2 regions of the Bradyrhizobium sp. ERR14 genome follow, and region 1 is predicted to be linked to the other one. Evidence: predicted binding sites of a transcription regulator. Region 1 holds the regulator's gene; the other holds the start of a gene.
The links. The regulator HrcA, encoded in region 1, represses chaperone genes, less so after heat shock. The targets are predictions, from matches to a motif close to GTTAGCACTCNCNNNNNGNGAGTGCTAAC.
Positions count from the first base shown of each region.

Region 2: a site for HrcA is predicted at 3,084-3,112, ahead of groES (co-chaperone GroES). Genes of this name have one in related genera too.

Region 1 is NZ_JACIHD010000003.1:437,901-442,736, forward strand. Features, by position in the region: gene GGD62_RS11840 (hypothetical protein) at 1-537, shown strand, start outside; gene pncA (bifunctional nicotinamidase/pyrazinamidase) at 804-1,526, shown strand; gene grpE (nucleotide exchange factor GrpE) at 1,675-2,292, opposite strand; gene hrcA (heat-inducible transcriptional repressor HrcA) at 2,389-3,477, opposite strand; gene rph (ribonuclease PH) at 3,660-4,373, shown strand; gene rdgB (RdgB/HAM1 family non-canonical purine NTP pyrophosphatase) at 4,385-4,836, shown strand, end outside.
Region 2 is NZ_JACIHD010000014.1:18,299-23,134, reverse strand. Features, by position in the region: gene GGD62_RS29050 (L,D-transpeptidase) at 266-1,075, opposite strand; gene GGD62_RS29045 (protein phosphatase CheZ) at 1,391-2,176, shown strand; gene GGD62_RS29040 (hypothetical protein) at 2,367-2,888, opposite strand; gene groES (co-chaperone GroES) at 3,204-3,500, shown strand; gene groL (chaperonin GroEL) at 3,648-4,836, shown strand, end outside.

The DNA.
Region 1 (4,836 bases):
GCGACCAAGATCTACACGGATGAAGCGGTGCGGCAGATGTTCGCCAGCACCGTCACCCGCAAGCAGGTCTCGGTCGAGGAGCAGATCGCGCTGATGCCGTTCAGGATCACCGATCTCGCCGAATTCAAGGACATCCGGACCCTCGCGCCGGGCAGCAGCATCATCCTCGCCGACGGCAATGAGAGCGCAGGCTATGAGTCGAAGCCATTCATGATCCTCGGTCTGATCGGCGCCACGCCGCAGCAGGCCGACGACCGCGCCCGCTTCGCCCAGGAGGCGGCGCTGCAGATCCCCGGCGTTCGCGAATCGCGCGTCACCATGTCCGAGCCGATCCGCATCAACGGCCAGCAGGGCTTCGAGACCCGGATCGACGGCGTCAGCGGCAAGGACAAGGTCCCGGTGACCGTGGTGCAGTGGATCCGCTTCTCGAGCGGCGGCGCCTCGCTGCGCATCATCGCCAGCGCGCCGCGCGACCAGTGGTTGGCCGCCTTCACCCGCTTCCGCGCCGTGCGCGACGGGATTCAGCCGAAGGGCTAGGCTACATCTCCGAACGAAATGCGCTCCCTCCCCCGCTTGCGGGGGAGGGTTGGGGAGAGGGTGCTTCCGCATAGGGGCACTCCCGATGTGGAGAGGGCCCCCACCCGGCGCTTCGCGCCGACCTCCCCCGCAAGCGGGAGAGGTTGCACCGAGCACGCGGCAACAGCCCACCCCCTCGCCAGTACCGGCCGCATTTTCGGGCTTCTGTTCGTATACGAACGGAACTAGGCTTCCCCCCGTTGGATCATCCTGGAGGGAGGCGAACGATGCTGGATCGGCGACAAGTCTTGGCAATGCTTGGAACGACGGCGCTGGTGACTCTCGCGCCCAACGCGCTCTTTGCAGCGGCATCGATCAAGCCGGACGATGCCTCCGCGCTGCTGGTGATCGACGTGCAGAACTGCTTCCTGCCGGGCGGCAGCCTCGCCGTGAAGGAAGGCGAGCAGGTGGTGCCCGTCATCAACAAGATCTCGAAGGCGTTTGCCAACGTGGTGATGACGCAGGACTGGCACACGCCGGGCCACATCTCGTTTGCGTCGGTGCATTCCGGCAAGAAGCCGTTCGAGACCGTCGACCTTCCCTATGGCAAGCAGGTGCTGTGGCCCGACCATTGCGTGCAGGGCACCGACGGCGCTTCGCTCTCGAAGGACCTTGCAATCCCGCACGCCGAGCTGATCATCCGCAAGGGCTTTCACAAGGACGTCGACAGCTATTCGGCCTTCCTCGAAGCCGACGGCAAGACCTCGACCGGACTTGCCGGCTATCTCAAGGGGCGCAAGATCAAGCGCGTCTTCGTCGCAGGGCTCGCGACGGATTTCTGCGTTGCCTGGACCGCGCTCGACGCGCGCAAGGCTGGCTTCGAGGTCTATGTGGTGGAAGACGCCTGCCGCGGCATCGACAATCAGGGCTCGCTGGCAAAAGCCTGGGCCGATATGGCCAAGGCCGGCGTGAAGCGGATTCAGTCAGCGGATATCGCGGTGAGCGCGTAGGACTCGCGCGACACTGTCAGACCCTCATCCTGAGGAGCGCGCTTCTTCGCGCGCGTCTCGAAGGATGAAGGCCCCGCCGTTACATCTTGGCCTTCATGGTTCGAGACGCCGCGCAAACGCGCGGCTCCTCACCATGAGGGTCTGAAACTCAATTCGCCGCGCCGCTCGACTCGTTGTTGTTCGCCGCGGCCGCCGCCTTCGCGCCGCCCTTGGCGACACCGACCAGAGCCGGGCGCAGCACGCGCTCGCCGATGGTGTAGCCGGCCTGCATGATCTGCACCACGGTGCCTGACGGCACCGACGGATCAGGCACTTCGTACATCGCCTGGTGGAAGTTCGGGTCGAACTTCTGGCCCTGCGGATCGAGCTTCTTGACGCCGTGCTTTTCCAGCGCGTTGAGCAGCGAACGCTCGGTGAGCTCGACGCCCTCGATCAGCGCGATCAGGCCGGGATCGGCTGCGGCACGGGCCTCGGCCGGAACGGCATCGAGCGCGCGCTGGAGATTGTCGGCGATGTCGAGCACGTCGCGGGCAAAGCCGGTGATGCCGTAGAGCCGGGCGTCGGCGACCTCCTTGGTGGTCCGCTTGCGCAGATTCTCCATCTCGGCCAGCGTCCGCAACATGCGGTCGCGCGCCTCGGCGGCTTCCTTCTGCAACAGCTCGACCGAGCCGGGCTCGGGATCGTCGGGCATGATGTAGGGTTTTGACACCACGGGCTCGCCGGTCGCTGCAGTCGTGTCTTCGGGTTGCCGGTCTTGCTCGGTCATCGGCTCTAATCTCGAACTCGTTTCCAGGGATTGTTGGCCCGGATATCGTGCCTAAAGCGCCGAAAATCAAGCGCCCGTGATCGGCGGAAACGCCGGTCAGCCTCCCAAAAGGCGGCTGACGATGCGGGCGGCGTAGTCCACGGTCGGGATCACACGGGCATAATTCAGCCGTGTCGGCCCGATCACGCCCAGAACGCCGACGATATGGCCGGCGGCATCCCGATACGGCGAGATGATGGTGGAGGACCCCGAGAGCGAAAACAGCTTGTTCTCGCTGCCGATGAAGATGCGCACGCCCTCGGCGGTCTCGGCGCGCCCCAGCAGGTCGATCACGCCGCGCTTAGTCTCGAGATCGTCGAACAGCAGGCGCACCCGTTCCAGATCCTCCAGCGCGTGCAGGTCTTCGAGCAGATTGGCGTGGCCGCGGACGATGAGCTGGCGATCCTCGTTCTCGCCGCCGGACCAGCTGGCGATGCCGGCGGAAATCACCTTCTGTGCAAGCTGATCGAGCTCGGCGCGGGCCTGTCCAAGTGCCGTCTCGAGCTCGAGCCGCGCCTCGGCCAGAGTGCGGCCACGGATGCGCGCATTGAGGAAATTGCCGGCTTCGGTGATTGCCGAGGAGGGAACTCCGGGGGGGAGCGACAGCACGCGGTTTTCAACCTGGCCGTCCTCACCGACCAGGATCACCAGCGCCCTCTCGGGTTCCAGCCGGACGAATTCGATGTGCTTCAGCCGCGCATTGGATTTCGGCGTCAGCACCACCGCGGCGGCCCGCGTGAGGCCGGACAGCCGCGTCAGCGCCTGGTCCAGCGCTGCCTCGACCGATTGGGCCTGGCCGACGGAGGTGAGTTGGCTCTGGATCGATTGACGCTCGGCCTCGTTGAGGTCGCCGACCTGCATCAGGGCATCGACAAAGAAACGCAGCCCGAGTTCCGTCGGCAGCCGGCCGGCGGAGGTGTGCGGGGCGTAGATCAGACCGAGCTGTTCCAGATCGGCCATGACGTTGCGGACCGAGGCCGGCGATAGCGGCATGGCGATGAGGCGCGAGATATTGCGCGAGCCCACCGGCTCACCGGTCGCGAGATAACTTTCGACAATTTGACGAAAGATGTCGCGAGAACGCTCGTTGAGCTGGGCGAGGCCTGCGCGCGGCGCGATCAGATGGATCGGATCGTGATGGGCCACAGACGGTAACTCCTCTCAGATGCTCATAATTTGTCCATCCAGGAGGGTTCTGACAAGCGTCGCGTTTGCAGGGTGGAAAACCGGGGGTGAAAAAGCCTTGTCCTTTCCCCTTGCCGCATACCCTCACCCCACCTACAAGCACCGCGAACAGCCCTATACCGACGAGTTTTGGAGGATTTCCCATGCGGCCAAGCCGCCGTGCGCCCGACGAATTGCGCCCCGTGACGCTGGAGCGCGGCGTGGTCAAATATGCGGAAGGCTCCTGCCTGGTGAAGTTCGGCGACACCCATGTGCTGGTCACCGCCACGCTGGAAGATCGCCTGCCGCCGTGGCTGAAGGGCCAGGGCCGCGGCTGGGTCACCGCTGAATACGGCATGCTGCCGCGCGCGACCTCCGAGCGCACCCGCCGCGAGGCTTCCGCCGGCAAGCAGAGCGGCCGCACCGTCGAGATCCAGCGCCTGATCGGCCGCTCGCTTCGCACCATTGTCGATCTCGAAGCGCTCGGCGAGCGCCAGATCACGGTCGATTGCGACGTGCTCCAGGCCGACGGCGGCACGCGCACGGCCTCGATCACCGGTGCCTGGGTCGCGCTCGCCGATTGCATCAACTGGATGAAGGCGCGCAACATGATCAAGGCCAACGTGATGCGCGACAACGTCGCCGCGATCTCCTGCGGCATCTACAACGGCACGCCGGTGCTCGATCTCGACTATGCCGAGGATTCGGAAGCCCAGACCGACGCCAATTTCGTCATGACCGGCGATGGCCGCATCATCGAGGTGCAGGGCACCGCGGAACGCGAGCCTTTTACGCAGGACGAGTTCCTGAAGCTGATCGCCCTGGCGCAAAAAGGCATCGCGCGTCTCGTGGACTTGCAGAAACTGGCTGTGGCGTAGTCAATAGGCCCATGTACCGCCGAATCACCGGAAAGCTCGTCATCGCCACCCATAATCCCGGCAAGCTGGCCGAGATGAAGGAGCTGCTCGCGCCGTACGGCATCGAGGCGGTGTCGGCCGGTGAGCTCGGCCTCGCCGAACCGGACGAGACCGGCAACGATTTCCGCAGCAATGCCGCGATCAAGGCGATCGCGGCGGCGCAGGCGACCAGGCTTCCCGCCTTCGCCGACGATTCCGGCATCGTGGTCGACGCACTGGATGGTGCGCCCGGTATCTACAGCGCGCGCTGGGCCGGCCCAGGCAAAGACTTCAACGCGGCGATGGCACAGATCGAACGCCTGCTGCAGGAGCGTGGCGCGACGACCCCGGAGAAGCGCAAGGCGCATTTCGTCTCCGCGCTCTGCGTCGCCTGGCCCGACGATCATCTCGATGAGGTCGAGGCGCGCGTCGACGGCACGCTGGT
Region 2 (4,836 bases), on a different contig from region 1:
TTGTCGGAGTTGGAGGGACTGCACGAGCTCGTCAAGAAGGCCGAGCTGTCGGCGCGGCGATTGAAGCGCTCCGCTCGCGCATCGCTTTCCCATTCATCAACTCGTCGTCGCTGCTCTGTTGCCCCTCGTCTGGCTTCGACGGGGCATCGTCGGCCAGCCTAGACCTTAGCCGGAGGACGTACGCCGGCGGCACGCAACGCCTTCGATGCCGCGCGTCGCGAGCCGGCGCGACACGCGGAGTTGACGGCTCGCAGCGAGCGCCGGGCTACATCACCACGACCTTGGTGCCGACATTGACGCGGCCGTAGAGGTCGATGACATCTTCGTTGCGCATGCGGATGCAGCCGGAGGAGACGTTGGTGCCGATGGTCCAGGGCTCGTTGGAGCCGTGGATGCGATACAGCGTCGAGCCCAGATACATCGCACGGGCGCCGAGCGGGTTCTCCGGACCACCTTCCATGTGCCGGGGCAGATCGGGGCGGCGGGCGAGCATTTCGGCCGGCGGCGTCCAGTCCGGCCATTCGCGCTTGGCCGTGATCGCCTTCACGCCGGACCAGGTGAAGCCGGGACGCCCGACGCCAATGCCGTAGCGCATCGCCCTGCCGTTGCCCTCGACGAGATAGAGGAACTTGTTCGGGGTATCGACCACGATGGTACCGGGACTTTCCTTGCCGCTATAGTCAACAGATTGCTTCTCGAACCTCGGATCGAACGGCCGCTGCCGCGGGTCGACCGTCTCCTGCTGAACCGCGCCTTGCTGATATCCACCCTGCTGCGGCTCGCCCATCGGCGGCAGGCGGCGCTGGTCGTAATAGCCGGGCTGCTGTTGATAGACCGGTCGCTCGGGCGCGTAGGCCGGACCGCGGCCGGGACCGTCGCCGAACAGGAACTCGATGAAGCCGCCGCCCATGTTCGCATTGGAGGCGACGCGCACCGGCGCCGGCGGCACCTGCGGCTGGTAGAGCACCGCGGGCGGATCGTTCGGCACCGAATTGTCGAAGGCGCTGGCACTGTTTGCGCCGGCAATGAAGGTGCAAGCGCTGCCGAGCAGCGCGACAGACATTTTCTTGAACATCGACGTACTCTGTACTGTTTCGTCTAGATCACATGCGCCGTGGAGAGCTGATGGCTTTCCGCGCCCCTCGACGTGGTCAATAAAAGGCAAAAGCCGTTTTGTTTGGTAAACAGAAACGGCGTTTGGATTCACCACGTCGTCAGCAGCGGGGCAATTTGGCGATCAGCGTTTATTTTCGATGAACGCCGCGCGCGCATGGTTAATCGCTTCTTTGCGCGCCGTCGCGCGCAGCCGCACAACAGTTCCTGCCGTGAACTTCGTGTTAAATCGCTTCTGCCTACAAAGACGCGTGAGTGAGGTGGGGGGAGTATCCTGATGGCTGTTCACCGCAAACGTTTTCGCGTCGAGGATATCGCTGGTGGCGAGATGCCGATTTTGGACGTAACCGAAGAGGCAATCCCGATGCATAGCGAGATCATGGCCGAGCTACGTGCGATCCGTGCACAGATGGCGAAAGGCGCTGCGCCCTTGCCCTTGTCCGGCAGCGCAGCCATGGCGGCGATCGACGCCTCCACCGCCCACGAGCTCTCCGAGGCTCGTACCATGCTCGAAACCTATCGGGCCCAGATCGAGCAGTGCGAAAAGCTGAAGGTCGAGCTCGACCTCATCCATGACGCCATCGACCGCACCAAGCGCGAAATCGCGACGCTGCACGGCAAGAGCTTTGACGGCGGCGAAATGGCCAAGGTCAATGGCGAGCTCGGCGCGGTGGTCGGCGGCACCGAGCAGGCGACCCAGCAGATCCTCGAAGCCGCGGAATCGATCGACCAGGCCGCCAGCGCAATGTCCAAGGTGGACTCGATCGACCAGCAGAAGCGGCTCGCCGACGACATCCAGGAACGCGTCATCTCGATCTTCGAGGCCTGCAACTTCCAGGACCTGACCGGCCAGCGCATCAGCAAGGTCATGACCACGATGAAGTTCATCGAGCAGCACATCAATGCGATGATGGAGATCTGGGGCGGCGTCGACGCCATCAAGTCCCACGTCGTGCCGCCGGTCGACAATCGCAGCGAGGACGACAAGCTTCTCAACGGCCCCAAGCTCGCCGGCGACGTCGGCCACGCCTCGCAGGACGACATCGACGCGCTGTTCGACTGAGCGGACGCCAGATAGAGAAAAACAAAACGCCGGCCTTTGGCCGGCGTTTTTGCTTTTTGGGACCATCCTCTCCGCTGTCATCGTCCGGCTTGACCGGACGATCCAGTATTCCAGAGGCAGCAGTGATTGAACCGAGAAGCCGCGGCGTACTGGATGCCCCGCTGTCGCGGAGCATGACGTAGGCGAGAAGCTACGCCCGCGGCGCGCAGCGGACGTAGACCATGTTGCCGTAGCGGGTGGCGGCGTCCTTGTCGATGAAGCGGGTGATCAGGACGCGGCCGTCGAAGGAGATGATTTCGCGGTCCTGCTCGCCGGGGGTCGGACCGGCCGGTCCGATGTAGTTCTTGCCGCTCGGCGAGCCCTTCAGCCGCAGCTCCTGCGGCGTCGCCTGGTCGGCCAGATGCATGATCACGCCGCCGGAGGAGCCGGCGGTGATCACGTAGGGATTTTTGCACTGGGCCCGGGCGGCAGCCTCGGTGCGGGCGCGGTCGGCCGGGTTCTGGAACGAGGCGAGGCCCCAGCGGCCGACGATCTCGTCGGCGCGAATGGTCGCAGGCATTTCGGGCGCGACGCCCGGCTCGGCTTCGGGCGGCGGCGAGGACGACGAGAAGGACGGCAGGCTCATGCCGCCGCCGCAGGCGCCCAGCAGCAGCGCCAGACAAGAGGCGGCGGCCAGATTGGCAACCGTGCGCGCGTGAGCTGAACTGATCATGGCATTCCCCCGAACAAGACCATGGCCGCACCCCTCCTGCAGCCAAGCGCAAAACCGCTGCCGGAGCAATGACGTCCTTTAATACGTCGGCGCCCCGAACAAGTTTCCAGTGCCACCATCCTATATCCGCCTCACCAATCGCTTAACCACCTTTGCTTGACAGGATCGCGGCCAAGCCATATTTCCGAGCCCACTATTAGCACTCGGAAAGCCCGATTGCTAAGCACGCCGTTCGATCCTCGGGATAGGGGGCGGACGGAAGCGCCGCCCCACCCACTTCACTACTTCCGAAGCGAGCCTCCAAAGGGAAACGTCATGGCTAAATCCAAATTTCGTCCGCTGCATGACCGTGTCGTGGTCAAACGTATCGACGCCGAGGAAAAGACCAAGGGCGGCATCATCATTCCGGACAGCGCCAAGGAAAAGCCGTCCCAGGGCGAGGTCGTCGCCGTCGGCCCCGGCGGCCGTGACGAGACCGGCAAGCTGACCCCGATCGACCTCAAGGTCGGCGACCGCGTGCTGTTCGGCAAATGGTCGGGCACCGAGGTCAAGATCGACAACGAAGAGCTCCTGATCATGAAGGAGTCGGACATCATGGGCGTACTGGCCTAAGGCCATCCGCCTGAACAGCCGCTGAATGTCATGCCCGGATCCAGGCGATCCGGGCATCCATCATTCCGCCGGGTTCGGTCCCCGAATCCCGGAATTGATGCGACGGGCGAGCGGCAGACACATCACCACACACGAGGGATTGCTAAAATGGCTGCCAAAGACGTCAAGTTTTCCGGAGACGCGCGCGATCGCATGCTGCGCGGCGTCGACGTTCTTGCCAACGCCGTCAAGGTGACGCTCGGCCCGAAGGGCCGCAACGTCGTCATCGAGAAGAGCTTCGGCGCACCCCGCATCACCAAGGACGGCGTCACCGTCGCCAAGGAGATCGAGCTCGAGGACAAGTTCGAGAACATGGGCGCCCAGATGGTGCGTGAGGTCGCCTCCAAGACCAACGACCTCGCCGGCGACGGCACCACCACCGCCACCGTGCTGGCCCAGGCCATCGTGCGCGAAGGCGCCAAGGCCGTTGCCGCCGGTATGAACCCGATGGACCTCAAGCGCGGCATCGACAGCGCGGTTGCTGCGGTCATCAAGGACATCGAGAAGCGCGCCAAGCCGGTCGCCGCCTCCTCCGAGGTCGCGCAGGTCGGCACCATCTCCGCCAACGGCGATGCCGCCATCGGCAAGATGATCGCCCAGGCGATGCAGAAGGTCGGCAACGAAGGCGTCATCACCGTCGAAGAGAACAAGTCGCTCGACACCGAAGTCGACATCGTCGAGGGCATGAAGTTCGACCGCGGCTATCTCAGCCCCTACTTCGTCACCAACCCCGAGAAGATGACCGCCGAACTCGAGGATGCCTACATCCTCCTGCACGAGAAGAAGCTCTCGGGCCTGCAGGCCATGCTTCCGGTGCTGGAAGCCGTGGTGCAGTCGGGCAAGCCGCTCGTCATCATCGCCGAGGACGTCGAGGGCGAGGCGCTGGCCACCCTGGTCGTCAACCGCCTCCGCGGCGGCCTCAAGGTCGCCGCCGTCAAGGCGCCGGGCTTCGGCGATCGCCGCAAGGCCATGCTCGAGGACCTCGCCATCCTCACCGGCGGCCAGCTCATTTCCGAGGACCTCGGCATGAAGCTCGAGAACGTCACGGTGAAGATGCTGGGCCGCGCCGGCAAGGTCGTGATCGACAAGGAGAACACCACGATCGTCAAGGGCGCCGGCAAGAAGCCGGACATCGAGGCCCGTGTCGGCCAGATCAAGGCGCAGATCGAGGAGACCACCTCGGACTACGACCGTGAGAAGCTCCAGGAGCGCCTCGCCAAGCTGGCCGGCGGCGTCGCGGTGATCCGCGTCGGCGGCGCCACCGAGATCGAGGTCAAGGAGAAGAAGGACCGCGTCG